DNA from 2 places in the Mesorhizobium sp. CO1-1-11 genome. Region 2 is predicted to be linked to the other one. Evidence: riboswitches for the same ligand, from Rfam matches in the RefSeq annotation. Region 2 holds a riboswitch; the other holds the start of a gene.
The links. Region 2 has a riboswitch for S-adenosylmethionine ahead of LB554_RS14340 (O-succinylhomoserine sulfhydrylase). Riboswitches for the same ligand answer to the same signal wherever they lie in the genome.
Positions count from the first base shown of each region.

Region 1: it holds a riboswitch for S-adenosylmethionine, as region 2 does, so the genes downstream of both, metX (homoserine O-acetyltransferase MetX) here and LB554_RS14340 (O-succinylhomoserine sulfhydrylase) in region 2, are expected to answer to the same signal.

Region 1 covers NZ_JAIUHE010000019.1:32,289-47,272, reverse strand. Annotated here, with positions in the region: gene LB554_RS21800 (YdcF family protein) at 1-407, shown strand, start outside; gene LB554_RS21795 (pyridoxamine 5'-phosphate oxidase family protein) at 414-1,046, opposite strand; gene LB554_RS21790 (DUF1348 family protein) at 1,072-1,542, opposite strand; partial or broken gene LB554_RS21785 (carboxymuconolactone decarboxylase family protein) at 1,603-2,153, opposite strand; gene LB554_RS21780 (LysR substrate-binding domain-containing protein) at 2,257-3,162, shown strand; gene LB554_RS21775 (lysophospholipid acyltransferase family protein) at 3,239-4,027, shown strand; gene LB554_RS21770 (aldo/keto reductase) at 4,091-5,038, opposite strand; gene LB554_RS21765 (gamma-glutamylcyclotransferase) at 5,162-5,683, opposite strand; gene LB554_RS21760 (DUF2125 domain-containing protein) at 5,819-6,817, shown strand; partial or broken gene LB554_RS21755 (sugar kinase) at 6,821-7,752, shown strand; gene LB554_RS21750 (prephenate/arogenate dehydrogenase family protein) at 7,749-8,684, opposite strand; gene hisC (histidinol-phosphate transaminase) at 8,708-9,817, opposite strand; SAM riboswitch at 9,955-10,032, shown strand; gene metX (homoserine O-acetyltransferase MetX) at 10,150-11,319, shown strand; gene metW (methionine biosynthesis protein MetW) at 11,440-12,054, shown strand; gene LB554_RS21730 (glycosyltransferase family 2 protein) at 12,338-13,273, shown strand; gene LB554_RS21725 (ABC transporter ATP-binding protein/permease) at 13,396-14,984, opposite strand, start outside.
Region 2 covers NZ_JAIUHE010000011.1:5-14,988, reverse strand. Annotated here, with positions in the region: gene LB554_RS14405 (helix-turn-helix transcriptional regulator) at 1-305, shown strand, start outside; gene LB554_RS14400 (acyl-homoserine-lactone synthase) at 404-1,042, shown strand; gene LB554_RS14395 (enoyl-CoA hydratase-related protein) at 1,039-1,788, shown strand; gene ppk2 (polyphosphate kinase 2) at 1,863-2,771, opposite strand; gene LB554_RS14385 (ATP-binding protein) at 2,928-4,193, shown strand; gene phoU (phosphate signaling complex protein PhoU) at 4,308-5,033, shown strand; gene LB554_RS14375 (magnesium and cobalt transport protein CorA) at 5,131-6,138, shown strand; gene LB554_RS14370 (GcrA family cell cycle regulator) at 6,210-6,728, opposite strand; gene LB554_RS14365 (aspartate aminotransferase family protein) at 7,085-8,284, shown strand; gene argF (ornithine carbamoyltransferase) at 8,301-9,212, shown strand; gene LB554_RS14355 (Hsp33 family molecular chaperone) at 9,360-10,391, shown strand; gene apaG (Co2+/Mg2+ efflux protein ApaG) at 10,466-10,858, opposite strand; gene LB554_RS14345 (ceramide glucosyltransferase) at 11,078-12,229, shown strand; gene LB554_RS14340 (O-succinylhomoserine sulfhydrylase) at 12,260-13,450, opposite strand; SAM riboswitch at 13,507-13,584, opposite strand; gene LB554_RS14335 (2'-deoxycytidine 5'-triphosphate deaminase) at 13,744-14,838, shown strand.

The sequences.
Region 1 (14,984 bases), on a different contig from region 2:
CCTCGGCCAGCCGGCGCCAGCTTCAGGCGGCGACCGGCGGCGACAAGAAACTGTTTTCCTGCTGCGTCGACATCGATCGCGCCGCGCTCGACACGATCGGCAATGCCGAGGAAAGCGCCAAATGGGTGGAAAACCATGCCTATGGCACGGTGATCCTGGTGACCAACAATTATCACATGCCGCGCAGCCTTTTGGAGATGGGCCGGCTGCTGCATGGCGCCAAGCTCGAACCCTACCCGGTGGTCAATTCCAACCTGGATAATGGCAGTTGGCTGACCAAGCCACGGGCAGTGCGCGTGCTGTTCACCGAATACACCAAGTACCTGCTGGCGCTGGCTCGCGGGTTTATCCCGGTGAAGCCGACGCCTGAGGGAATCGCCCTGGCCGAGACCGCCGCCGGCGGCTGAGCCGCGTCATTGCTTGGCGACAGCCCCTGAAACGCCCTTGAGGCGCGCGATCTCTTGTTCAAGGTCTTGGATGCGCCGGTCGCGCTCGCCAAGCGCGGCTGCCACATCAGCCGCCTCGAAGCGCTGCGGTATATGTTGCGGGCAATTGGCATCCCATGCCGAGACGGTGAACAGGATGATCTGCTCGGGACGCGCCTTGTAGTCCGGCGGCATCAGCCTCGCCGTCAACTCGGCATCGTCCTCGACAACGCGCGCCGTACCCCAGATCTTGATGCGCTGGCGCATCATGTAGTCGATCAGGAACAGGAAGGCCCTCGGATTGTCGGCCAGGTTGCCCTGCGTGATGAATTGCCTGTTGCCGGAAAAATCCGCGAAGCCGATCGTCTTCTCGTCGAGCACCTTGAGAAAGCCGGCAGGGCCGCCGCGGTGCTGGATATAGGGCTGGCCGTCGCCATTGGCCGTCGACAGGAAGATGCTGGTCTGCATTTCGATGAATGCGGCGAGGTCCGGTGTGATCGCCGACTGCCAGCCGCCGCGCTCCTCGACGCGGGCGTAGGACTGGCGCGAGCCCTTGCGCGCCTGGATCGCCTTGACCGTCGGCGTGAAGGCGACATCGCTGGTAAAAGCGTGTGCGTTCATCGAAACCTCCTTTGCCTGAATGCTTCTAAAGACCGAGCTCCGACAGCGTCGGATGGTCGTCCGGCCGCCGGCCGAGCGGCCAGTGATATTTGCGCTCGGCCTCGGCGATCGGCAGGTCGTTGATGCTGGCGATGCGCAGCCGCATCAGCCCGTGCTCGTCGAACTCCCAGTTCTCGTTGCCGTAGCTGCGGAACCATGAGCCGCTGTCGTCGCGCCATTCATAGGCGAAGCGCACGGCGATGCGGTTGCCGTGAAAGGCCCAGACCTCCTTGATCAGCCGGTAGTCGAGTTCGCGGCTCCATTTGCGCGTAAGGAACGCCTGGATGGCATCGCGGCCTTGCAGGAACTCGGCGCGGTTGCGCCAACGGCTGTCCGCCGTATAGGCGAGCGCCACCCGCGCCGGATCGCGCGAGTTCCAGGCATCCTCGGCCATGCGCGCTTTCTGGGCTGACGTCTCGGCGGTGAAGGGCGGAAGCGGCGGGCGGCTCTCAGACATGGGATTTCCTCTGCGGCATGAAGGGTGGGGACCGGCGGGCACCGCCGCTCCTATCCGGATTCAGGCAGCATTGCGGGCGGAAACAACCGGAAAATCGATCTCGGTCTGGGCAACTTCATTGATATAGTTGGTCCAGGCGTTCAGGGCGACATGCTGGACAATCTCGATGATCTCTCCGTCGTCATAGCCCGCGAGCCTGACAGCGGCGATATCCTCCTGGGCGATATGTCCGCGGCTTTGCGCAACCCGGGCTGCAAAACGCACCGCCGCGGCTGCCTTGGGGTCCATGGAGCCGCCATGGCGATTGGCCATCATCTCGGCATCGTCAAGGCTTGCGAGCGTCTTGCCGAGATAGGTGTGCGCGCACAGACAGTAGTTGCAGCCATTGATCTCGGCGATCGCCAGCGCGACGCGCTCGCGTGTCGGCGCCGGAAGCCGGCCCTTGGCCAGCGCGCCCATCATGCCGAGATAGCCTTCCAGCGCCGCCGGACTGTTGGCGACCATCGAAACAGGTTCGGCACGACACCAAGCTGTTTTTCCACCACTTGCAGCATGGGCTGCGCGGCGGCGGGAGCGGCAGCGATGGACGAAGGCGTAGCGATGCGGGGCATAGAGATTTCCTGGTTGAGGTGTGCCCCCGTTATATGCAGCCTTCCATGTTGCGGATGTAGATGCCATATTTGCAACCAACCCTTCCATTTTCTGGAAGAAATGATGGATCGTCTCGAAGCCATGTCCCTTTTCGTCGCGGCGGCGGCGGGCGGCAGCCTTTCCGCCGCCCCGCGCCATTCGGACGTTCCCTTGGCAACAGTCAGCCGCAAGGTCTCCGAACTGGAGCGGTACCTGAAGACACGCCTGTTGAACCGCTCGACGCGGCGGCTGACACTGACCGACGCCGGCCATGCCTATCTCGCTGCCTGCCGCCGCATCCTCGACCAGGTCGGCGACGCCGAACGCACCGCCGGCGGCGAATACAGCGCCCCGACAGGGGAATTGATCATCACCGCGCCGATCGTCTTCGGCCGTCTTCACGTGCTGCCGGTCGTCACCGACTTCCTCGCCGCCTATCCCCTGGTGGATATCCGCCTGACGCTCGGCGACAGGATAAGCCAGTTGGCCGAGGATCATATCGACCTCGCCGTCCGTATCGGCAGGCTGCCGGATTCGCGCATGGTCGCCATCAGGGTCGGTTCGATCGGTCATGTTGTCTGCGCAAGCCCTGCCTATCTGGCAGGACGCGGCATTCCAGAAACTCCGGGAGATCTCGAGGCGCACAGCTGCATTACCTTCGAGGGCCTTGGCTCGCTCGCCACCTGGACCTTCACCGTGGACAAGGCTGATTTTGTCGTGCCGGTCCGATCAAGGCTCCGGGTCAACACCGCCGAGGCGGCGATTGATGCGGCGATCGCCGGTGTCGGAGTGACACGGGTGCTTTCCTACCAGATTGTCGCCGCCGCACGCTCGGGAACACTGCGCCCCGTGCTCAGGGATTTCGAACCCGAGCCTTGGCCGGTAAACCTGGTGCATGCGGGCCAGGGCCGGCTGCCGGTGAAACTGCGCGCCTTCCTCGACTTCGCCGCCCCCCGCCTGAGGGAACGCCTGGCGCAGGCGACCTGGTAGGACGGACAGTATCGCACCGTTCCTTTTTCTCCGCGCTTGGTGTAACCAACGCACACTTCCTCACCGGACCTCCCCCATGCTCTATGTCAGATCGCTGGCGTTCAATTTCGTCTTCTACGTCAATCTGATCGTCCAGATGATCCTCTGGACCCCGTACTATTTCCTGTCGCCCCGCCACCGCGCCTGGTTCGTGCCGAAATTCTGGTCGCGCACCTCGATGTGGCTCTATGACAAGATCGCCGGCACCAAAAACGACATCACCGGGCAGGAAAACCTGCCCGAGGGTTCCTTCATCCTGGCGCCCAAGCACCAGTCTTTCTGGGACGCCATCGCCTTCTTCCCCTTCCTCCAGGACCCGCTCTACATCCTCAAGCGCGAGCTGACCTGGATCCCCTTCTTCGGCTGGTACATCTTGAAGATGCGGATGATCCCGGTGCATCGCGGCAGCCGCTCCAAGGCCTTGAAGGCGGTGGTCGCGGCGACCAAGGAAGAAATGGCGCGCAACCCGCGCCAGCTGATCATCTATCCCGAGGGCACGCGCCGGGCGCCGGGCGACGAGCCGGCCTACAAATACGGCATCGTCGAAATCTATTCGCAGCTTGGCGTTCCGGTCGTGCCGGTCGCCCATGTCGCTGGCCTCTATTGGCCGCGCCGCAAGTTCCTGCGCTATCCCGGCACCGTCAAGGCGCGCTTCCTGCCGCCTATACCGCCTGGCCTGGGCAAGGACGAGTTCATGGCGCGGCTGATCGGTGAGACCGAGGCTGCCTGCGACCAGCTTCTCCTCGAGGCATCCCGCGCATCAAACCCGCCGGCCCTGCCGCCAACGGCGGTGAAGCGGCTTCGGGAGCTCGGCGCGAAGGCCTGAAGCCTCCTGACCACCGGCCGTCAGCCGTACACCGCCAGCGTGGTCAGCACCAGCGTCGCAACCTCAGGCGCTGGCTTTGTCGAGTTCGGCCATGTCGTCCGCGGACAGCTTCAGCGACGCCGCGCGGATCAGGCTGTCCATCTGCTCAGGCTTGGTCGCGCTGGCGATCGGCGCGGTGATGCCGGGCCGCGCGATAACCCAAGCAAGCGCCACTTCCGCCTGTTTGGCCGAATGCCTGGCCGACACCGCGTCCAGCGCCGCCAGGATGCGCATGCCACGCGCATTGAGGTAGTCTTTCACCCCGCCGCCGCGCTCGCTTTGGCCGAGATCGGCCTCGCTGCGGTACTTGCCGCTGAGAAAGCCCTTGGCCAAGCTGAAATAGGTGATGACGCCGATATTCTCCGCCACGCAGAGATCGCGCAGCGGGCCATCGAAGGAGGAGCGGTCATAGAGATTGTATTCCGGCTGCAGCACCTCATAGCGCGGCAGGCCGCGCAGGCTTGCCACGTCAAGTGCCGCGCGCAACTGGCCGGCGTCGAGGTTGGAACAGCCGGCATAGCGGATCTTGCCCTTGGCGAGCAGTTTCTCATAGGCGCCGAGGGTTTCCTCATAGGGCGTGGTCGGATCCGGCCAGTGCGACAGGTAAAGGTCGATGAATTCGGTCTGCAGCCGCTTCAGCGATGCATCGACAGCCTTTTCGATATAGGCGGCCGACAGGTCCTTGTGGCCCTGCCCCATGTCTGAGCCGACCTTGGTGACCACCACGACCTTGTCGCGATTGCCACGATCCTTCATCCATTTGCCGATGATGGTTTCCGATTCACCGCCCTTGTTGCCGGGAACCCAGCGCGAATAGGCGTCGGCCGTGTCGATGGCATTGAGGCCAGCACCGACAAAGCGATCGAGCAGATCGAAAGAAGTCTTCTCGTCGGCGGTCCAGCCGAAGACATTGCCACCCAGAACCAGCGGCGCGATGGAAAGGTCGGTGCGACCGAGACGGCGTTTCTGCAAGACGGATCTCCGTGGTGATTGGGACCGGGCGGATGCCGCCCGCTGGCTGGGTTCGGAGCCTAACCTAGGTCTTGCCGCATCGAGGTCAAAGGCCTGGCCACCCTTTTCCGCGGAGCCAGCGCTTCACAAAGTCGCTATCCGGTGCGCCACATCCTCCAGCCAGTGGTCGCGAATCTCGAGCGGTTCCAGATGCTTCAGCGTGCTCAGCACATAATCCTCGTTGTCGCCGGATCGGCCGACCGCGCCGCGCACCACGGCCGCCGCATCCGCCGCGTCCAGCGCGCCCGCATATTGCTCATGCTTGCGGTCGACGATGTAGGCCACGGCTTCCACCGTGCCACCGCCGTCGAGGCGAACCTTGAGCATCCGCTCGACATAGACGCTGGTGACGAGTTCGCGCTCGCGCAGATAGGCAATGACCTCGTCGCGCAATTCGCCAGGGACGCGGTACGCAAGGCCGACGCAGGAGCCGCCATGGTCGAGGCCAAGCACCAGTCCGGGCCGCTGGCGCGTGCCGCGATGCACGAAGGAATAGACGCAGAGCGAGCGGCGATAGCCATGCAGGCGGGCGCGTCGTGTCTCGACATGAGCGAAACCCGGCCGCCAGATCAGCGAACCGTAGCCGAACACCCAAAAATCGCCCATATCACCGCGCCTGATTGCAAAAAGAATGGCAGCACCGCACCGGTAACCGGTGTTTTTTCCATCCGTCTCTGTCTACCTAGTGTTCGGAACCTGAGAATCCGTCCACACCATCCATGCGTTAATGAGAGCCAAAGCATGACGTCAAGTGACGAACGCCAACCGGGTAACCGTCGCCGCCTGTGGTGGCTTGCCGCGTTCATCCTCGTGCTGTTCGCCATTTACAGCGCCGGCTGGTTCTATCTGGCCAACAGGGTCCGGTCCGAGGCCGACAAGGCGGTTGCCACGCTCAACAAGAGCGGCATCGAGGCCGGTTGCGCCAACCTCCAGGTCGGTGGCTATCCACTGAGCTTTGCCGTCTCTTGCGACAACCTCGCCTACGAGGACGACGCCAAGAGCATTGCCGCCTCGGCCGGCTCCTTCAACGCCGTCGCCCAGATCGTCCAGCCCTTGTCGCCTGTTGCCAATCTACGCGGTCCGCTCCGGACCTCGGTCCCCGGCATGATGCCGCTCTGGATCGACTGGGACAATCTGCAGGCCAACGTCAAATTGTGGTACCCGCTGCCCCGGCGTGTAGCGCTGCAGGCCGAGGGCCTGTCGGGCCAGACCGACCCGGCCGACGACACCGATCCGGTGGAACTGTTCAGTGCCGGCAAGGCGTCAGGCCAATTGCAGCCCAACAACGGCGATCTCGATTATGTCGGCAGCTTTGGCGATCTCGAGATCGATGCCGACGCGATCGGCGGGCGGGTGTTGCCGGCGCTCGATGCCAGCGGCGACGTGACACTGAAGAACGGCGTGGCGCTGATCGGCACGCAGGTGAAAAGCCTGCGCGGCCAGCGGATCGAAATCCGCAACCTCGATCTGTCGTCCGGCACGGCGCGCGTCACCGTTTCCGGGCCGCTGTCAGTCGATGCCGAGGGTCTCGTCGACGCCGACCTGATGATCAGGATCAAGGATCCCAAGGCGGTGGCATCTATTCTTGCCGGCGCCATACCCGAGCAGAAGAATGCGATCGAGCAGGGTTTTGGCGCCCTGGCGCTGCTTGGCAGCGAACCGTCCATGCCGCTGAAAGTGGTCAAGGGCAAGGCTTCCCTCGGCTTCATTCCGCTGGGCAAGATCAAGCCGGTCAACTAACGGATGGCGGGGCCGGCAAAGCTGCTGAGCGTCGGCGCACTGACGCTTGACACCATTCTTCGTGTCGAATCACTGCCCACGCATCAGGGAAAATTCATCGCCTCGGACGGCATCCAGATCGCCTCGGGCATGGCGACGAGCGCGGCCTGCGCCGCGCATCGCCTGGGTGCCGAGGTGTCGCTATGGGCTAGCGCCGGCGACGATCCGGTCGGCGATCTGCTGATTGCCGGGATAGAGGCCGAGGGCGTCGATTGCAGCCATGTACGCCGCGTCAGCGGCGCCCGCTCGGCACTGGCCTCGATCCTGGTCGATGCGCATGGCGAGCGGATCATCGTGCCTTTCTACGACGCGCGCGCGCAGGCCGATCCCGAGGTTTTGCCGTTCACCGACATAACGGCATTCGACGCCGTACTGGCCGACGTGCGCTGGCCGGGCGCCGCGGCGCTTGCCTTAAGGCGGCGCGCGCCGCCGGCCGCCCAGCCATACTCGATGCCGATACCGCGCCCCTGGCGGTACTGGAGCGATTATTGCCGCTCGCCTCGCACATCGTCGCCTCGGAGCCGGCGGTCCGCATCATATGCGGCCACGCGCTGGATCTGGAGACCGCCTGCACCGATTTGGCGTCCCGCACCGATGCGTTCGTCGCGGTCACCGGCGGCGCGGCGGGTACCTGGTGGTTCGACCGAAGCGCCGGATCATCCCGCCATGTCGAGGCACCGAGGGTCAAGGCGGTCGACACGCTGGCCGCCGGCGATGTCTTTCATGGCGCCTTTGCCGTCGGGCTGGCGGAAGCCATGGCGGTCGAGCACGCACTGCGCTTTGCCAGCGCGGCCGCCGCGCTCAAGTGCCTGCGCTTCGGCGGCCGGCTGGGCGCGCCGGATCGGGCGGAGACGCTCGCCATGATGGCAACCGCCTGGCCGGTTGAAATCACCTAGCTCTTTGCCGGATGCTCGACCGCCTGGCGGCCAAAATCGGGCGCGTCGATATCCTGGCCCGCCTCGATGATCGAGCGGCGCACGGCGCGGGTGCGGGTGAACAGGTCGAAGAGCTTGTCGCCGTCGCCCCAGCGGATGGCGCGCTGCAGGAACGCCAGGTCTTCCGAGAACCGCGCCAACATTTCCAGGATGGCATCCTTGTTGTGCAGGCACACGTCCCGCCACATGGTCGGATCGGAGGCAGCCAGACGCGTGAAATCGCGAAAACCGGAGGCGGAATATTTGATCACTTCCGTCTTGGTCACCGATTCCAGATCGTCGGCGGTGCCGACGATGTTGTAGGCGATGATGTGCGGCAGATGCGAGACGATGGCCAGCGTCATGTCGTGATGCTGCGGGTCCATCGTGTCGATGTTGGCGCCGCAGCGGCGCCAGAATTCCGACAGCCGTTCCAGCGCTTCCGGATCGGTGCCCGGCACCGGCGTGAAGATGCACCAGCGGTTGTCGAACAGGTCGGCAAACCCGGCATCCGGGCCGGATTTTTCGGTGCCCGCCAGCGGATGGCCAGGAATGAAATGGACGCCTTCAGGCACATGCGGCTGCATCTGCGCGATGACCGAGGCCTTGGTCGAGCCGACATCGGTGAGGATCGCCCCCTTTTTCAGCGCCGGCGCGATTTCCTCCGCTACAGCGCCGGATGAGCCGACCGGCACCGAGACAACGACCAGATCGGCATCACGCACCGCGTCCCCGGCATCGATGGTGTAGGAATCGCCAAGGCCCAGTTCCTCGGCTCGCTTGAGCGTTGCCGCACTGCGCGTCGAGATGGCGACATGGCGAGCCAAGCCCTCGCGTCGGATGACGCGGGCCAGAGACGAGCCGATCAGGCCGATACCGACCAGCGCGATCTTTTCGAACATCGGTGATGCCATGGTGTTCCAGCTCTTTAGACGTTCTAGCTTTTCAGGAATGTCGTGAGCGCGGCGACAACGCCGCGATTGGCCTCTTCAGTGCCGACGGTCATGCGAAGCGCGTTGGGAAAGCCGTAACCTGAAACGCGCCGCAGAATATAGCCGCGCGCGCTCAGATAATCGTCAGCCGCCGCCGCGGAATGCTTCTGATCGTCGGGAAAATGAATGAGCAGGAAATTGCCGACGCTCGGCGTCACGCGCAGCCCGAGCCCGGTCATTTCGCCGCTCAGCCAGGTGAGCCAGGTCTCGTTATGCGCCACGCTGCGCTCGACATGGGCACGGTCGCGGATCGCGGCGATGCCAGCCTCGATCGCAGTCGCATTGACGTTGAAGGGGCCGCGTACACGATTGATGGCGTCGACGATATGCAGGGGACCATACATCCAGCCGATGCGCGCGCCGCCGAGCCCGATCTTGGAGAAGGTGCGGGTCATCACCACGTTCTCGGCGCTGCCGGCCAGCTCGATGCCGGCTTCGTAGTCGTTGCGGCGGACATATTCGGCGTAGGCCGCGTCGAGCACCAGGAGCACGTTTCCCGGCAGTCCGGCATGAAGGCGGCGCACCTCCTGGAACGGCACATAGGTGCCGGTCGGGTTGTTGGGATTGGCCAGGAACACGATTTTCGTGCGCGGCGTGACGGCCGCCAGCATCGCGTCGATGTCGGCGCGCTCGTCGGTCTCCTTGACCACGACCGGGGTGGCACCTGCCGACTGGATGTAGATCTTGTAGACCATGAAGGCGTGTTCGGTGAACATAGCCTCGTCGCCGGGCGCGAGATAGGTCTGCGCCAACAGGCCGAGGATCTCGTCCGACCCGTTGGAGCAGATGATGTTTTGCGCGTTGAGGCCATGCACCTCGGCGATAGCCTCGCGCAACCGCTTGGCGCTGCCGTCGGGATAGATGTCGAGTTTGCCGGCGACCTCGCGCGCGGCCTCGATCGCCTTCGGCGAAGGCCCAAGCGGATTCTCGTTCGACGACAGCTTGTAGACCTTGGCCACACCGGCGGCCGCCGAGCTTTTGCCGGGCACATAGGCCTCTATGTCCATGATGCCCGCGCGCGGAGTTGGACGTGCCTGATCCGGTGTCTGGTTCATATCTTGCAAAATCCGTCGAAAACGCCTCCATCCGGAGGCCGCTGCGGAAATACAAGCCATGGCACGCAATGTCGAGAGGTGGCAGTGGTGCCAGCCGCCGCCATTGACGGCGAGGCAGGCGGGTTCTAAAAAGACGATGACAGTTCCGTGGTGATTTGGCCGGTCGGCTTGCAGCCACGTTAAACAATTCGCTAAAGGGCCGTTTGCGTGACGTAACCGGCTTTGCGAAGGCAATGCCGGTTTTTTGTTGTCCGCGACCGGCCGGACGGACGCATCGGCGGCGGAGATCGGCAACGATTTCCACGAGCGCACGGTGCAGCAAGAGAGACGTGATGGCCGCTCTGCGTGCAGGAAAGACCAACAACGAGGCCGACCAACCGTCGAGCCCGGTGTTGCGTTTCGGACCCGACAAGCCGCTCAAGCTCGACGCCGGCACGCTGCTGTCGCCGTTCCAGATCGCCTACCAGACCTATGGCACGCTGAACGATGCCCGCTCCAATGCCATCCTCGTCTGCCACGCGCTGACCGGCGACCAGCATGTCGCCAGCACCAATCCGGTAACCGGCAAGCCCGGTTGGTGGGAAGTGCTGATCGGACCGGGCAGGATCATCGATACCAGCCGTTTCTTCGTCATCTGCTCCAATGTCATCGGCGGCTGCTTGGGTTCCACCGGTCCGGCCTCTACCAACCCGGCCACGGGTAAACCCTATGGCCTCGACCTGCCGGTCATCACCATCCGCGACATGGTGCGCGCGCAGCAGATGCTGATCGACCATTTCGGCATCGAGAAACTGTTCTGCGTGCTCGGCGGCTCGATGGGCGGCATGCAGGTTCTGGAATGGGCGTCGAGCTATCCCGAGCGCGTGTTCTCGGCGCTGCCGATCGCCACCGGGGCGCGCCATTCGTCACAGAACATCGCCTTCCACGAAGTCGGGAGGCAGGCCGTGATGGCGGATCCGGACTGGCATGGCGGCAAATATTTCGAACACGGCAAGCGCCCGGAGAAAGGGCTGGCGGTGGCGCGCATGGCCGCCCACATCACCTATCTGTCCGAAGCCGCCCTGCACCGCAAATTCGGACGCAATTTGCAGGACCGCGAAGCGCTGACCTTCGGCTTCGATGCCGACTTCCAGATCGAGAGCTATCTGCGCCACCAGGGCATGACCTTCGTCGACCGCTTCGATGCCAACTCCTATCTCTACATGACGCGGTCGATGGATTATTTCGACCTCGCCGCCGATCATGGCGGCCGGCTGGCCGACGCCTTCGCCGGCACGAAAACCCGCTTTTGCCTGGTGTCCTTCACATCGGACTGGCTGTTCCCGACAGAAGAGAGCCGCTCCATCGTCCACGCACTCAACGCCGCCGGCGCCTCGGTATCCTTCGTCGAGATCGAGACCGATCGCGGCCACGACGCCTTCCTGCTCGACGAGCCGGAACTGTTTGCCGCCATCAACGGCTTCATCGGCTCGGCCGCGCGCGCCAGGGGGCTCAGCGCATGACCCCGAAAAGTTGCAGACGTTCGGATCAAGGTCATGCGCCAAACAGGACGGCGAAGCCATGACCCCGAAAAGTTGCAGACGTTTCGGACCAAGGTCACGCGCCGTCCACCAGGCGAAGCCATGAGCGTCAACGGCAGCCAACGCGTCGACCTCGAGGTCGTCGCCAACCTCATCCCGCCGCAATCGCGTGTGCTCGACGTCGGCTCGGGCGACGGCTCATTGCTCGAATTGCTGCAGGACACCAAGCAGGTCGACGGTCGCGGACTCGAGCTGTCGCAGCGTGGCGTCAACGAATGCGTGGCGCGCGGTCTCAGTGTCATCCAGGGCGACGCCGACACCGATCTCGAATTCTATCCCGACAAGGGCTTTGACTTCGTTGTCCTGTCGCAGACCCTGCAGGCCACCCGCAACCCGAAGCTGGTGCTCGACGAGCTGCTCAGGATCGGCAACCGGGCAATCGTGTCTTTCCCCAATTTCGGTCACTGGCGGGTGCGCCTGTCGCTGTTCGTCAAGGGCCGCATGCCTGTGACCAGCGACCTGCCCTATTCCTGGTACGACACGCCCAACATCCACTTCTGCACGATCCGAGACTTCGTCAATTTGTGCGAAGAGCTTGGCGCGACAGTGGAGAAGGCGACCGCGCTCGACGCCAACGGCCAGAAGATCGGCCTGTCGATGCCATGGTGGTTCTGGAATTTCTTTGGCCAACAAGCAGTGTTCCTGCTGAAGCGATAATGAAATGGGCGACGCCCGCAGGCGCGACTGCCAATCCTTGAGGGTGGCCGCGCGTCTTTCAGCGGGTGCGAAAGTGTTGCAGTTGAAGCGCCATGAGCTGGAATTCATCATGCCTGGTCGGTCGAACGACGGCACGACGGGGTGACATGGCAGGTTGTTTTTTGTAGCGTCGCACCGAATCCGATGAGGCCCATCCAGGGGGAAGTCCGATCCATTTAGCCATCCCGATGATCAAAGGACCTGGCGCGAAGGGTGTTTACGCGCTGGAGGCGGCCGACGTGATATGATCGGGAAGACCGAACAGGCTCCCCTCATCACGGTGATCACGCCGACTCACAACCGGCGCGAAACGGTGCTCCGCGCCGTCGAAAGCGTGCTTTCCCAGAGCATGCCGCGATTTGAACATATCGTCGTCGACGATGGTTCGACGGACGGGACCGAGGCGGCGCTCGCCCGCATCCATGACCCCCGGCTGATCTATGTCGGCGCGAAGTGGCGCGGCGCCAATGCCGCCAGGAATGCCGGCATCGAGCTAGCCCGGGCGCCCGTGGTGACTTTTCTTGATTCGGACGATCTCTTCCTGCCACACCGGCTCGAACGGACGCTGGCATGGTTCGACGACAATCCAGCGCTCGAAGTCCTGCTCTCCTCATATGTCTCGGTGAAGGGTGGCCGCGGCACCGCCTGCGTCAACCGCGGCGCTTTCCTGAACCCGCCAATGCTGGAGCGGGCGGTGGTTGCGCAGACGGCCTTCATAGCCGGATCGGCTATAACGGCCAGGCGCGAGGCTTTGCTGGCCATCGGCGGCTATGACAGCGACATTCCCCGGATGCAGGACCGCGAGCTTCTGCTGCGCTTCGCACAGCGCTTCGGCGCGCAATTATCGGAAGATATCGACTGGACGAAGCACAATTCGCAGAATTCGATTTCAGGCCGCAGGGACGGCTATGTCGAAGCCTACGCGATCCTGATGAGTAAGCATCCGCACATCGCTCGCTCCTACCCCCATGTCCCTCCCTTTATGATCACGCGGCAGATCATCGCCGATATTCTCCGGGGGCGAATACCACAGGCATTTGCGGGATACATGGCCAACCGCTCTTCTGACGCGCTTGGTTATTCATTGCCGGAACTGATCAACGGTTATCTCCACGGCCGCCGCTGGCGGCGCGACCTCTACGACGAAGTTCGTGGCAAGTTTGGAATTCCACCGGCCTGACCGGCGACAGCTCAGCGATCGAGCACGGCGCGTTGCAGGGCGCATTCCTTCTCGTCCCGCAGCGAGATGCCGACCGCAGGGCCTTGGCGGCCAGGCAACGGGCCGCAACGGGGGAAAAACTGCTACTTCCTGTGGTGGAGGCTTGCCGCGGCTGGCGGCGGCTCGATGGCACCCGCCCTGACGTGGGCAGGTTTCAGCGCGGGCGCGTCGGAATCCTTAACGATCGTCAGGGAACGCGGGAAGAACTGATTGTTGTGCTGGCCGCGCCCGATGTTGATGATCGCGGCGCCGGGCAGGCGCTTCTCCAGCAGCGACAGCACGCGCCGCAGCGAGGGTCCGTCGAACGCATCCATGGCTTCGTCGATGATCACCCATTTTGGCTGTCGCAAGGCGAGCCTGGCCACGCCCAGCAATCGCTGTTCGTCATCGCCCAACTCATGGTCCCAGCGTCCGACGCGGTCGAGCGACGACGACAGCCGTCCAAGACCGACCTCGGCAAGCACCGCTGAAATGTCGGCGTCGTTCGCCGGCGCATGCCCGTTCGGGTGATTGAGGACCTCGCGCAGCGTGCCGGCCGGCAAATAGGGCACACGCGGCACGAAGATGATGGTTTCCCCCGCCGGCAGGCCGATCCGCCCGCTGCCCCACGGCCACAGCCCGGCAATGGCGCGGAAGAACAGCGTCTTGCCGGCGCCCGGTTCACCGGTGATCATGACGCGCTCGCCGGCATGGATTTCGACATGCTGGTCGGCGAGCTTGGTGCATCCGTCCGGCGATGCCACCTGAAGCTTCTCGAACGTCAGGTTGCCATTGGCGTTGTCGGCGAATTCGATGCGCTTCTCCTTGTCGTGCAGCACATCGGTTTCATCGAGCGCGATGCGGAAGTCGGCGACACGCATCAGCGTGGCGCGCCAGTCGGCAATGCTGCCGATGTTGTTGATGAACCAACGCAGGGAGGAGTGGACCTGGTTGAAGGCCCCGACCGCCATCATCAGCCCGCCAAAGCTGATATCCCCCGAGAAATAGACCGGCGAGGCGACCAGGATCGGCGCCACGACCGTGATCCAGCCATAGGTATCGGTTACCCAGGACAGATTGATCTGGGCGGTGTAGATGCGCCGCATGGCGCCCAGCACCGTGCCGAGGTCGAGTTGCAGCCGTCGCTTGGCGTCATCCTCCCCACGGTACAGCGCGATGGCATCGACATTCTCGTTGACGCGCACCATCGAGGAGCGCAGCTCCGCTTCGCGCGTATAGCGGTCGCTGTTGAGGCTGATGAGCGGCCGCCCGACCAGCCAGCTCAGCCACGAGGCGGTACCGGCATAGAGGAACGCGGCCCAAACCATGTAGCCCGGTATCGCCAGCGACCAGCCGTTGACGTGGAAGACGAAGCCCGAAGACAGTTCCCACAGCACACCGACAAAGGACACGAGCAGGATGAACGACTGCAGCAGGCCGACACCAAGATCCGTCGACAGGTCCGAGAGATGCGCGGCATCCTGTTGCATGCGCTGGTCGGGATTGACGCCAATGGCGCCGGCATTGGCCAGCCGGAAGGCGCGCGCCGGCCGCATCCATTGGTCGATCAGGTCCAGCGTCAGCGCCTCGCGCAACTTCAGCCGGATCATCTGGTTGAGCCAGGTCTGGCCGATATTGAGCACCAGCAGTCCGCCCGCGATCATCGCAAAGACCATCAGCTGATGCAGGAAGG
Region 2 (14,984 bases):
AGGCCGTGGAACTGTCGGCGGCCGAGTTCGGCCTGGTCTCCCTGGTCTCGACCTATGCCGTCGGCCGCGCCATGCAACTCCACACCATGGCGACCACGACGATCGATCACATCGAGCTGACGCCGCGCGAACGCGAATGCCTGCAATGGGCTGCCGTCGGCAAGTCCGAATGGGAGATTTCCCAAATCCTCGGCATCTCCGAGCACACCTCGGAGAAACATCTTCTTAACGCCAAAAGCAAACTCGGTGCCGTCAACCGGGTCCAGGCAGTCGCCGAGGCGATAAGGCGCGGCTACATTAGCTAGGTCGGCCGTGCAGGCCTAGAACTTCTTGCCTACGTGATCACGCAATTTTCGCATCGAAGCACGGCCGTATCTTCCCCTGAACCACAGGAGACTACGGAATGCTTTTTTGTCTTACGACCAAGGAATTGATGGAACGTCCCGACCTTTGGGAGGCCGTCCATCGGCTGCGCTACCGGATATTCGTCGAGGAGATGGGATGGGAGGACCTTCGGCGCCCCGACGGATTTGAAGTCGACCAGTTCGATCATGACGAGGCGGTGCATCAGATCGTCATCAGGGGCAATGAAGTCGCGGGCTATCAGAGGATGTTGCCGACCACACGGCCGCATTTGTTGACCGAGGTGTTGACCGATCTCTCCGAAGGAACGCCGCCGGCGGGTCCCAACATCTGGGAGTTGACCCGCTATGCGGTGGCTCCGGGTTTTCGCGATGGGCGTCGCGGCGTCTCGACCGTCGGCACGGAATTGATAGCCGGTTTCGTCGAGTGGGGTCTGAAGCGCGGCGTCGACAAGGTGATCATCGAGTTCGAGCCGATGTGGGTGCTGCGCGCATTGCAACTGCACTTCCTGGCGACGCCGCTCGGTTATCAGCGCACCTATGGCAACCAGCAGGTCGTGGCGACGCTGCTCACCTTCAACGAGCACACGCTGGACGTGGTGCGTTCGCGCCGCAATCATCATGCACCCGTCCTGGCCAGGGGATATCCCGACATGTTCGGTCAAAGGAGGGCGTCATGAACGCGCACCCGCAACCCGAACTGCGCAACCACACACTGATCGTCACCGTGTCGTCGAACGACGGCCGGCCGGTGCTCGACCGGAGGGCCTATGAGAGCCTTGCCGGGACGTTCCATGAAGCCGCCGAGAATGACGAGGTGCGGGTTGTCGTGCTGCGCGGCCTGGCCGGCTGCTTCTGCCTTGGTGGTGACTTTTCCGAATTCCTGGATGCCGCCAAGCACCAGAAGCTGATCGCCGCCGTCACCGACATGTTCCGCATGCTGGCGACGTTTCCAAAGCCGATCCTGGCCTGTGTCGACGGCGATGCCGTCGGCGTCGGCTGCACCATCCTGTTCCATTGCGACATGGTGATCGCATCTGAAAAAAGCACCTTCCGGGTGCCGTTCGTCGATTTCGGCCTGGTGCCGGACGCGGCAACCAGCATCCTGGCGCCGCAGAAACTCGGCTATGCCGGTGCTTTCCGCTTCTTCTGTCTCGGCGACACGCTTGTTGCCGAAGACGCCAGAGCGCTCGGCCTCGTTGCCGAGATCGTCGCGGAAGGCAGCGTCGAGGAAGCGGCGCTTGGCCGAGCCAGGCAGCTCGCCAAAAAGCCGGTTGCCGCTTTGCTGCAGACACGCGGCCTGCTCAAGGGGAACACCGCCGCGCTTTGCGAGCGCATCGATGAGGAGATATCGCTGTTCCAGCAGGCGCTGCAGGACGACGCCACGTTGCGACGGTTGCAGCGGATCGCGCGTCTGGCGGCCTGAGTCGAAAAGGCCGAGAGAAAGGACCTGCATCAACCGCGCCGCGCTGCCTTTCTGGCCGCGCGGCGCCAAAAGTGTCAGTCCTGCTTGCCCAGGAATGACGGCCCTTCGCCGATGATCTTCTTATCTTCCTTGCCGATAGCGTCGAGATCGCGCCCCTCGTAGGGCAGCGACAGCAGGATGCGGCGCATCACCGCCAGCCGCGCGCGGCGCTTGTCGTTGGCCCGCACGATCATCCATGGCGCGAACTCCTTGTGGGTGCGCTCGAACATGGTGTCGCGTGCCTTGGTGTAATCGTCCCACTTGGTGATGCCGGCAATGTCGATCGGCGAGAATTTCCAGCTCTTCAGCGGACTGTAGCGGCGATCGTGAAAGCGCTCGAGCTGCGTCTCCCGGCCGATGTTCAGCCAGAATTTGAAGAAATAGATGCCGTCATTGACGATCATGCGCTCGAAATGAGGCGTCTCGTCGAGAAACTTCTCGTGCTGTTCGGGGGTGCAAAAACCCATCACCGGCTCGACGCCGGCACGATTGTACCAGGAGCGGTCGAAGGTGACGAATTCGCCCGCTGTCGGGAAATGGTCGGCGTAGCGCTGGTAGTACCATTGCCCCAGTTCCGTCGGGGTTGGCTTGGTCAGCGCGACGTTGCGCGCCGTGCGTGGGTTAAGATACTGGCGCAGCACGAATATCGTGCCGCCCTTGCCGGCCGCGTCACGACCCTCGAACAGCGCCATCATCCGCTTGCCGGTCGCCTGCAGCCATGCCTGCGCCTTGACGAGCTCTATCTGCAATTTCTCGAGCGTCTCGTCATACTCCTCGCTCTTCATCTTCTTGTCGTAAGGATATCCGCCCGCGGTCAGCTTGTTCTCCTCGACCCAGTCCGGAAGCTCGGGATTCTCGATATCGAACTCCCGTTCCTTGCCGCCGATCCTGATTTTCAGCGGGCCCGAGGTTGGAGTGACCGAATTGTCGTTGGCTTTTTTCATGCAGACGAACCCTTTTAAGTGTCTGGACTCATGCTATTGGGAGCCACTACAGCACCGCGCCTCCGTTTGGACGCGCAAAGGAGGCTGTAGCACTTTTGATTTGCGGTCCAGCGGAAGTTTTCGCCGCCGTCTGACCGGTGGAGGCTGGGCGCGCGAATGACCGAGCTGGGCGCAGAGCAGAAGAGCACGGGGCAAGCTGTGGCCGCTCGGCTGTGGCACAGCCGCTGGCTGCTTGCGGCCGGTGTCGTGGCGGTTCTGATCGCCTTTGGCTTCGCGGGCTTTTCCGCCTACGTGCTGGTGCCGGCGCTGCTCCTGCTGCCGGCCGCGGCAATATTGCCGGTCACCGGCGCCCGCCATTCCGCGGGGAACGCCGCGGCGATCGAGGCGATTGGCTTGCAGCGCCTGTCCGGTGAATATCTGGCGGCCGCCGTGGCCGACCCGCTCATCATCTTCGACCACGCCGCCACCATCGTCCACGCCAACGCCGCCGCCTTTGCCGCCTTTGGCGGCATCGCGCCCGGCATATCGCTGCCGCTGAAATTCCGGGCGCCGGAAATGCAGGCGCTGCTGGACAGTGTGCTGTCGGGCACTGTCGCCTCGGATGTCGTCGACTACACGGAGAAGCTGCCTGTCGAACGGGCCTACCGGGTCAGCGCATCCTCGGTCGGGCATGGCACCGATCTTTATGTGCTGGTTTTCAAGGACCAGAGCGAGGCGCGGCGTATCGACCGCATGCGCGCCGACTTCATCGCCAATGCCAGTCACGAATTGCGCACCCCGCTGGCTTCGATCGCGGGCTTCATCGAAACGCTGCGCGGACCGGCCCGCAACGATCCGGCGGCGCGCGAGCAGTTCCTCCAGATCATGCAGAACCAGACCGGCCGCATGGCCCGCCTGATCGACGACCTCCTGTCTCTGTCGCGATTGGAGATGAAGCCCTATCTCAAGCCGGGAACCGAAGTCGATCTGCGCCAGACCGTCGACAGCGTCATCGATTCGCTCGGCCCGCTCGCCCGCGAAAACAATGTCGCCATCGAGCGCGATTTCGCCAAGGGGCCGCTCGATGTGCCGGGCGATCGCGACGAGCTGTTCCAGGTGTTCGAGAACCTTTTGGAAAATGCCTGCAAATACGGCCAGTCGGGCGGTCGTGTCGTGGTGTCGATCGCGCGCGGCGATGATGGTTCCGAACCCGGCATCGACGTCACCATCAGGGATTTTGGTCCCGGCATCCCCGAGGAGCACATACCGCGCATCACCGAGCGCTTCTATCGTATCGATGTCGAGACCAGCCGGACCCAGAAGGGCACGGGGCTTGGCCTGTCGATCGTCAAGCACATCCTGACACGTCACAACGCCAGGCTGACGATCAGGTCCGAGGTCGGCAAGGGCGCCGCCTTCTCGGTCCATTTGCCGGCGCACTGATACTGCCCTAGTTTTCCACGGGGCCGTTTCTTTTTTCTGTCATCCCGTTAGCGTATCAGCGGGGATTCGAGGAAACGACTCAAAGACAAGATCCCGTGGGAAGGCATTTCATCCATGCAGTCCGTTCACATTGTCAGCGCCTATGACGAGGAACTGAAATATCTTTCGAAGCGCATCGCCGCGATGGGTGGGCACGCCGAGCGCATGGTCGAGCAGGCGGTCGCCGCCCTGGTCAATGCCGATCCGGGGCTGGCCCAGAAGGTCATTCGCGACGACGCCGTCCTGGACGAGGGACAGCGTGAGATCGACGACAAGGCGATCATCATCATCGCCAGGCGTCAGCCGATGGCGACTGACCTGCGCGAGATCGTCGGCGCCATCCGCATTTCGGCCGACCTCGAGCGCGTCGGCGACCTCGGCAAGAACGTCGCCAAGCGGGTGGTTGCCGTTACCGACGGCCGGCAGCCGACCAGCCTGTTTCGCGGCCTGGAGGCTCTGGCCAATTTGGCGCTGACCCAGCTGAAGGAAGTCCTCGACGTCTATGCGTCGCGCTCGGTCGACAAGATCGGCTTCGTGCGCGACCGTGACGACCAGATCGATGCCATGTACACGTCGCTGTTTCGCGAATTGCTGACCTACATGATGGAAGATCCGCGCAACATCACGCCCTGTACGCATCTGCTGTTCTGCGCCAAGAATATCGAGCGGATCGGCGATCACGCCACCAACATCGCCGAGACCATCTATTACATCGTCACCGGCGACCAGATGCCCGCCGACCGGCCGAAAGGCGACAAGACCGACAAGATCGGCCTCCCCGAGGCGCTGCCGGTGAAGTGAACGCACATCCTCTCGAACGCTTGATCATATTGCGGTAGACTATCCCGAGATAAGCTTGCTGGTTCCCCAGGGAAGGCAACGCTTTCGGGAGGCTGCGATGGAATATGTCCGGGAGTTCAAGGCCTCGCCGCCGACATCGGGCATCATCGCCTGCGGCGTCTATACCGCCGGGCGCCGTATCGCCGATATTCCGATCGAGGAAGCCGGCGAATGGGCCAAGAAATCGGGACATGTCGTCTGGATCGGGCTGCTTGAGCCTGACCGCGACCTCCTGCTGCGCGTCAAGGCGCAGTTTCATCTGCATGAACTGGCGATCGAGGATGCCGAGCATCCGCACCAGCGGCCAAAGATCGAGCAATATGGCGATGCGCTGTTCATCGTCGCCCGCACGGCGCAGCTGATCGACGGGCGCGTCACCTTCGGCGAGACACATCTGTTTGTCGGCTCAGGCTATATCGTCAGCGTCAGGCACGGTCCTTCGACATCCTATGCCGCCGTGCGGCAGCACTGGGAAAGCTGCCCGCACTCGCTGGCCAAGGGGGAGGACTTCGTCCTCTATGCCATTCTCGACTTCATCGTCGACAATTACATGCCCGTGCTCGAGCAGATCGAGGACGAGGTCGAGGCGATCGAGGACAAGGTCCTGTTGAAGCCGATGACCGGACCCGATATCGAACGCCTCTACATGCTGCGCCGCGACCTCCTGCGCCTGCGCAACGCGGCATTGCCCTTGGTGGAAGTCTGTCGCCGGCTGACCAGCGCCGACCTGCCGCAGATCCATTCGGCCATGCACCCGCTGTTCCGCGACGTGACGGACCACATCCGTACTGTCCAGGAGAAGATCGACAGTCTGCGCGAGGTGCTGGCCTTTGCCTTCGAAGCCAGTCTTCTGGTCGGTCAAAGCCAGGAAACGGCGATCTCCAAGAAACTCGCCTCATGGGCGGCCATCCTGGCCGTGCCAACCGCATTCGCCGGCATCTACGGCATGAACTTTACCGACATGCCGGAGCTGAAGATGGCATATGGCTATCCGATGGTGCTGGCCACCATCGCGCTTATCTGCTGCTTCCTTTATTGGCGCTTCAGGAAGAACGGCTGGCTGTGAGGAAGTCGGTAGTCAGTAGTCAGTAGTGGTTGGTGGGAGCGCTTGTTTCCTCACTACTCAGTACTCACCGCTTATCTATTCCGCCGCCGCTCCGCCGCCGGCTGGAACGCCACGCGGGCATGGTATTTACAGTAGGGACCAGTTTCAGCGGCTTCGTTGCCGCAGAAATTGAAGTCCTCCGAAAGTGGATCGCCGTTCGGCCATTTGCAGGTGCGCTCGGTCAGTTCGACGAGCTGCAGATGCCGTGAGATCGGCACCACGACGTTCTCGACCGGACGGATGTAGTGCCGCGCCACCGGTTCGGCGTCGAATTGCGTCTGAAGGGCCGTCGCGCCGATCGAAGTCGTGACGTGGCGTGCCGTGCTTGCGGCGCGCGCCACCGATTTCTGGACGGTCGATCCCTGCGTCGCCTTCTTCTGGCGTGCCGGCGTCGCCGTTGCGCGACCGCGACCCGACAGCTTCAGCCGGTGCACCTTGCCGATGACGGCATTGCGGCTGACCCCTCCAAGCTGCGCAGCAATCTGGCTTGCGCTCAGACCCTCCGACCACAGTTTTCTCAAGAGTTCTACCCGCTCGTCAGTCCAGTTCATGACCGCGCTCCTCATAAGCGTGCGGCAATCAGAATCCATTCCCGACCCAGCACCACTGCTAGGGCAGACACCACATATATCTGGTGATTAGGTCCGCCGCACGAAATCTAGTTATTTCTTGACTACAACTACTCTATGCGCTGACTCGGTGACAAGAGTCCCAAGTGCAACACGAATCGGTTTTTTCGGTTTTCCCCAACTTGCCCGGTCGCTCATGAGCCGGCGTTGCGTCGGGGGGCTTGCCGCGCGCCACTACGCGACGTTTTCGTTGACTTCATGGCCGAAAAACACGATAAGCCGCAGAAGGCCGCCGCTTTGGCGGCTTTTTTGATTTTCCGGTACCGGAGACGCATATAATGAGCGGTTCGGCGCTTTACGAGACCTTTGCTCGCGCACCCCTGGCCTTCGACCATGGGGAAGGCACTTGGCTGGTCACCGACAAGGGCGAGCGATATCTCGATTTCGCCGGCGGCATCGCGGTCAATTCGCTTGGCCATGGCCATCCGCACCTGGTCGCGGCCCTCACCGAGCAGGCGGCGAAACTCTGGCACGTCTCCAATCTCTATGAAATCCCGGGGCAGAGCAGGCTTGGCGAGCGGCTGGTCGATGCCACCTTCGCCGACAAGGTGTTCTTCACCAATTCCGGCGCCGAGGCGCTGGAATGCGCGATCAAGACGGCGCGGCGCTACCATTTCGTCAAGGGCAATCCCGAGCGCTTCCGCATCATCACCTTCGAGGGCGCCTTCCATGGCCGCACGCTGGCGACCATCGCGGCAGGCGGCCAGTACAAATATCTCGAAGGCTTCGGACCCAAGGTCGAAGGCTTCGACCAGGTTGGCTTCGACGACATCGATGCCGCCGAGAAGGCGATCACGCCCGAGACCGCCGCGATCCTGATCGAGCCGGTGCAAGGCGAGGGCGGTATCCGCCCGGTACCGACACAGTCGCTCAAGCGGCTGCGGCAGCTCTGCGAACAGCACGGCCTGTTGTTGATATACGACGAGGTCCAATGCGGCATTGGCCGTACCGGCAAGCTGTTCGCGCATGAGTGGTCCGCGGTGACGCCCGACATCATGGCAATCGCCAAGGGCATTGGCGGCGGCTTCCCGATGGGCGCCTGCCTTGCCACCGACGAGGCGGCCGTCGGCATGACCGCTGGCGTGCACGGCACCACATTCGGCGGCAATCCGCTGGCAATGGCGGTCGGCAACGCCGTGCTCGACGTCGTGCTGGAAGACGGCTTCCTGGAGGATGTCCAGCGCAAGGCGCTGCTGATGAAGCAGGGGCTAGCCTCGATAGCCGACGAATTCCCCGAAATTGTCGAGGATATCAGGGGCACCGGGCTGATGCTCGGCCTCAAATGCGCGATGCCCAACGGCAAGGTGAACATGGCGCTGCGCGACCAGCATTTGCTGGCCGTTCCGGCCGGCGACAACGTCATTCGCCTGCTGCCACCGCTCACCGTCACCGACGCCGAGATTCACGAAGCGCTCAACCGCATCCGCGCCGGCGCCAAGGGCCTGTCGGAGGCGATCGCCTCCGCCGCCGCGAAGTAATCCGGAACCATTCCTGATGTCAGTTCGCCATTTCACCGATCTTTCCACCGTTTCCGAAGGCGATCTGCGCTTCATGCTGGATGATGCGGTGACGCGAAAGGCGCGTCTCAAGGCCGGCGAGCGGAGCAAGCCGCTCGAAGGCAAGGTGCTGGCCATGATCTTCGACAAGCCGTCGACGCGCACGCGCGTTTCTTTCGACGTCGGCATGCGCCAGCTCGGCGGCGAGACCATCATGCTGACCGGCACCGAGATGCAGCTCGGCCGCTCCGAGACGATCGCCGACACCGCCAAGGTGCTGTCGCGCTATGTCGATGCGATCATGATCCGCACCACCTCTCATGAGCGGCTGCTGGAGCTGACCGAGAATGCTACCGTTCCGGTGATCAACGGCCTGACCGACGACACCCACCCTTGCCAGCTGATGGCCGACATCATGACTTTCGAGGAGCACCGCGGTCCGGTGGCCGGCAAGACGATTGCCTGGACCGGCGACGGCAACAATGTGCTGCACTCGCTGCTCGAGGCCTCGGCACGGTTCCGATTCAATCTCAACGTCGCCGTGCCCGAAGGCAGCGAACCGGCGCAGAAGCATGTCGACTGGTCCAAGGCGCATGGCGGCAAGCTGCATTTCACCCGCTCGCCCGAGGAAGCCGTCGACCAGGCCGACTGCATCGTCACCGATTGCTGGGTGTCGATGGGACAGGAACACCGTGCTCGCGGGCACAATGTCTTCTCGCCCTATCAGGTCAACGCGGCGCTGATGGCCAAGGCCAAGCCGGATGCATTGTTCATGCACTGCCTGCCGGCCCATCGCGGCGAGGAAGTGACCGACGAGGTCATCGACGGGCCGCATTCGGTGGTCTTCGACGAGGCCGAGAACCGGCTCCATGCCCAGAAGGCAGTGCTTGCCTGGTGCCTCGGTGCTTAGAGTGTCTTGGTGCTTGAAGTGTCTTGGGCGCCCGAAATGCCCAGGCGCCTGAAATGCCCAGGCGCTTGATCTGCGGCGGCGCGATGCCTATCTGCGCCGCATCACGCAAATCAAGCGCGTTTGGACGCATGTGCCCACCAGGGCCGCATGGCCGCGCCCTGGAGCTTTGTCATGTTGGAAAGCCATCAAGTGACTGAACATCACCCCAAACTCGGCGAGTTCGGCTACGCCGGCGACGATCACGTCGTTCCCTTCGAGGTCGGTCCGCTCGACGTGCGCGGCCGCACGGTCCAGCTTGGGCCGATGCTCGACGCCATCCTTGGCCGCCACGATTATCCCGAGCCGGTCGCCCGCCTGCTGGCGGAAGCCTGTGTGCTGACCGTTCTGCTCGGCACCTCGCTCAAATTCGAAGGCAAGTTCATCCTGCAGACCCGCACCGACGGGCCTGTCGACATGCTGGTCGCGGACTTCTCCACGCCCTCGGCACTGCGTGCCTATGCACGCTTCGATGCGGATCGGCTCGAAGCACTGGTCGCGGCAGGCGAGACGTCCCAGCAGACGCTGCTTGGCAGCGGCGTGCTGGCGCTGACCATCGACCAGGGCGCCCATACTCAGCGCTACCAAGGCATCGTCCAACTCGACGGCGAAACGCTGGAAGACGCGGCGCGCACCTATTTCCGTCAGTCGGAACAGATCCCGACCGATATCAGGCTCTCGGTCGCCAAGCTGCTGACGCCCGGGATCGGCGGCGCGCGCGAGCAATGGCGCGCCGGCGGCATCCTGGCGCAGTTCCTGCCGCAATCGCCCGAGCGCATGCGCATTCCGGACCTGCCGGGTGGGGACGGCGATCCGCGCGAGGGAGTCCACGATCCGGCCGATAATTCCTGGCAGGAACTCCTGGCCTTGCTCGGCACCATCGAGCCGACCGAATTGATCGACCCGACCATCGGCGCCGAGCGGCTGCTCTATCGTCTGTTCCATGAGCATGGCGTGCGCGTCTTCGGCGGCGTTCCCGTGGCCGACCAGTGCTCATGCTCCCGCGACAAGATCCGTGGCATCCTCGAAGGCTTCTCAGCGCAGGAGATCAAGGACAGCACCGAGGATGGCGGCATCCATGTCGCCTGCGAATTCTGCTCGACGCAGTACGACTTCGATCCAGCCGAGTTTGCGGCTCAGTAAAGCCTTTCCTTCTCTCCGTTCCGCGGGGAGAAGGTGCCCGAAGGGCGGATGAGGGGCGACGCGACCGTCGGCCCTCAGTTCACCGTGCGCCTTGTCCCCGGCAGATCGAGCGAGAAGGCCGGGATGGCGATGTCGAACGTCTCGCCGCGCTTGTTGCGCATCGTGTAGCGTCCGACCATGATCCCGGAGGGTGTCGAGAGCGGGCAGCCGGACGTGTACTGATAGCTGTCGCCGGGATTGAGTTCCGGCTGGTCGCCGACAACGCCCGGCCCGCGGACCTCCTCGACCCGGCCGGCACCATCGGTGATGTGCCAATAGCGCGACAGAAGCTGCACGAACTCGTCAGACTGGTTGTCGATCGTTATCTGATAGCCCCAGACGTAGCGGTTCTCCTGGGGATCTGAACGATCCTCCAGATAGAACGGCCTGACCTGCACTTCGATGTTGCGCGTCACGGCGCGGTACATGAGCGGCTCCAAAACAATCCGACGACTTTCGACGCTCGCGGTGAGCAGGTCAACGTGCGCGTCTTGTCGCGCCTGGGATTGAAACGCAGGTGCCGGCAAAGAATGTCATTTAAGTGACACACGACAATGGTGGTGTGCGCGAACCGGGCGACTCGGCCCTCTGTCGAACTGTTGAAAACGGCCGCGACGCGGGCCGACTTCCGGAGTGACCAGATCTCGATGGAACTCACTCTCATATCCGCCTCGCTTTCGACCGCACTCATCCTCTCAAACGCTGCCAGCATCCTGCTTGCCGCTTCACAGCTGAAACGGCGCACCACGATTGCCCCGCCGGCGGGCAGATCGCCGGCGGTGTCGATTGTCGTCCCGTCGCGCGGCGTCGAGCCATTCACACATGAGACGCTGGAACGCGCCTTCGCGCTCGACTGGCCACGCTACGAACTGATCTTCTGCGTCGCCCATGCCGACGACCCGGTGGTCAAACTGATAAACAGGGCGATTGCCCGGTTTCCGCAGGTGCCGGCCCGGCTGTTGATCGGCGACGACCGTGTCAGTGCCAATCCAAAGCTCAACAACTGCGTCAAAGGCTGGGAAGCGGCGCGCCACGACTGGGTCATTCTTGCCGATTCCAACGTTCTGATGCCGAGGGACTATGTCGAGCACATGATGGCGGCGTGGCAGCACGGTACCGGCCTTGTCTGCTCGACGCCGATCGGCTCCAGGCCAGATGGTTTCTGGGCCGACGTCGAATGCGCCTTCCTCAACACATTGCAGGCCCGCTGGCAGTATGCCGGCGCGGCGCTCGGCCTCGGCTTCGCGCAGGGCAAGAGCATGCTGTGGAACAAGCCGATGCTGGACGCCAATGGCGGCATACGCGCGCTGGCCGCCGAGATCGCCGAGGACGCCGCCGCGACCAAGCTGGTGAACGGCCTCGGCCTGCGTGTCAACCTCGTTGCCGCCCCCTTCGAGCAGCCGCTCGGCCAGCGCACGTTTGGCGAGATCTGGTCGCGCCAGGCCCGCTGGGCGCGCCTGCGCCGCGTCACTTTCCCGCTGTTCTTCGCGCCCGAGATCCTGACTGGTGCGGCGGTCCCGCTGGTTCTTGCGCTGATTGCCGCGGCGAGCGCCGGCATTAGTCTCTGGGCGACCGCGATTGCCGTGCTGGCGGCGTTCTATCTTCCGGAATGCGCTCTGGCCCTGGCCAAGGGTTGGCACGTCTCGACGCGCATGATCGCGGCGACGGTCGCGCGGGACGTCATGCTCCCGGCCATCTGGGCGCGCGGCTGGCTCGGCGGCGCCGTCGACTGGCGCGGCAACGCCATGACCATCCGCACCAAGACGGCGGAACTGGAGGAGACGCCATCGAGCGCTTGATCGCTGCTGACGACGCTGCCTGGACGAAACCTATTTGGCGGCCTTCAAGGCTTGCGCGATATCTTCCAGCAGATCGTCCGTATCCTCCAGGCCGACCGACAGCCTGAGCGTACCGGGCCCGATGCCGAGTTCGGCGCGGGCCTCATCGCTGAGGTTCTTGTGGGTGGTCGTCGCCGGATGGGTGATCAGGCTCTTGGCATCGCCCAGATTGTTCGAGATCAGCACGATGTCGAGGGCGTTCTGCAGGGCGAAGGCCGCCGGCTTGCCGCCCTTGACGTCGAGGCAGATCAGCGTCGAGCCACCCGACATCTGCTTCTTGACGATATCGGCCTGCGGGTGGTCGGCGCGGCCGGGATAGATGACGCGGGCGATCTGCGGCTGCCCGGCCAGGAAGTCGGCGATCCTGCCGGCGCTCTCGGTCTGCTGGCGCACGCGCAGCGGCAAGGTTTCCAGGCCCTTCAGCAGCGTCCAGGCGTTGAACGGCGACAGGCTGGGACCGGTGTGGCGGAAATAGTCGTGCAGGTTCTCGTCAATCCACTTCTTGTCCGACAGGATGACGCCGCCCAGGCAGCGGCCCTGGCCGTCAATGTGCTTCGTGGCCGAGTAGACGACGATGTGCGCACCAAGCTGCAACGGCTTCTGTTGCAGCGGCGTGGCAAAGACATTGTCGACGACCAGCCGCGCGCCGATCGAATTGGCAAGCGAGGCGACGGCGGCGATGTCGACGACCTCGAGCGTCGGGTTGGTCGGGCTTTCCAGGAAGAACAGCTTGGTGTTCGGCCTGACCGCCTTTTCCCAATTGGCGATCTCGGTGCCGTCGACCAAGGTCGCCTCGATGCCATAGCGCGGCGCCAGCGTCTCGACCACCCAGCGGCAGGAGCCGAACAGCGCGCGCGCGGCCACGATGTGGTCGCCGGCCTTGACGCTGCACAGAAGGGCAGCCGTCACCGCCGCCATGCCCGACGCCGTGGCGCGCGCGTCTTCGGCGCCTTCAAGCGCGCACATGCGCTTTTCGAACATGTCGACGGTCGGGTTGGCGTAGCGCGAATAGATGAAACCAGGCTCTTCGCCCTTGAAGCGGGCCTCGGCGGCCTGCGCCGTCTGATAGACATAGCCCTGGGTCAGGTACATCGCCTCGGAGGTTTCGCCGAAGCCGGAACGCAGGGTTCCGCCATGCACGAGTGCCGTCTGAGGTTTCCAGTTGCGCTTCTTGGTGCTCATCGCTTTGTTCCAGACACAAAAAAACCGGCCGCGAAAGTCGCAACCGGTCCATACGGCCTTGCGGCCCGACGGTCCTTTAGCGACTTGTTTAACGTGGCTGCAAGCCGACCGGCCAAATCACCACGGGATAACGACCCTTTAGACCCGCGCCACGCTTGCGTCAATTGCCGGCTTCATTAAGACGTTTGTACCAAGGCAGGTTCCGCAGAAGTGCCCCGCGGTTTTGCGGCAAGAACCTGCAACAAACAAGAACCTGCAAACGAAAGAGACCAGTCTTGGGGCGGAGCCAGACTTTGCGGCAGACAGGCATTCTTCCCGATCAGGACATATCGGCGCTGTTCCGGTCCGGCGCGCTGAAGTCGCCGCGCGCGCTTGATGCCGACCAGATCCAGCCGGCGAGCCTTGATCTCAGATTGGGCGAAAAGGCCTGGCGGGTTCGCGCCTCGTTCCTGCCCGGTCCCAACCACAAGGTGTCGGAAAAGCTCGATCGGCTGCAACTGCACGAGATCAGTCTGACCGAAGGCGCGGTCCTCGAAACCGGCTGCGTCTATATTGTGCCGCTGCTCGAAAGTCTGGCCCTGCCGGCTGACATTTCGGCCTCGGCCAATCCGAAGAGCTCGACCGGGCGGCTCGACATCTTCACCCGCGTCATGACCGATCGGGGCCATGAGTTCGATAAGATCGCCGCCGGCTACAACGGTCCGCTCTATCTCGAGGTCAGCCCGCGCACCTTTCCGATCATCGCGCGCACGGGTTCGCGCCTGTCTCAAATCCGCTTTCGCACCGGCAACGCGCTGCTCTCGGAAGCCGAGTTGCATGAACTGCATCGTGCCGAGATGCTGGTCGCCACGGAGCCACCGAACATTTCCGGCGGCGGCATCGCGCTGTCGATCGACCTCAATGGCGACAAGGATGGGCTGGTCGGCTATCGCGGCAAGCACCACACCGGCCTCGTCGATGTCGACAAGCGCGCCGCGCAGGATGTCCTCGACTTCTGGGAGCCGATCCACAAGAGCCGCGCCGGCGAACTGGTGCTCGATCCCGACGAGTTCTACATCCTCGTCAGCCAGGAGGCGGTGCATGTGCCGCCGCTCTACGCCGCCGAGATGACGCCGTTCGATCCGCTGGTCGGCGAGTTTCGCGTCCACTATGCCGGCTTTTTCGATCCGGGTTTCGGCCATTCGGCGGCCGGCGGCACCGGCAGCCGGGCGGTGCTCGAAGTGCGCAGCCACGAAGTGCCGTTCATCCTCGACCACGGCCAGATCGTCGGCCGGCTGGTCTACGAGCATATGCTGAAGCGACCGCAGGCGCTCTACGGCACCGATCTCGGCTCGAACTACCAGGCGCAGGGCCTGAAGCTGTCGAAGCATTTCCGCGCCGTGCGCTAAAGTCGAAGCTGCCGACCTCGCTCTTGTGGGAGAGATGCCCGGCAGGGACGAAGGCGTGACTGAAACCTATTGCTAGAGCGGTTCATCGCTTGATAGAATCGGAAGGGATTCCCGCTCGGTTGGATTTGTGATTCAAGATGCTGGCT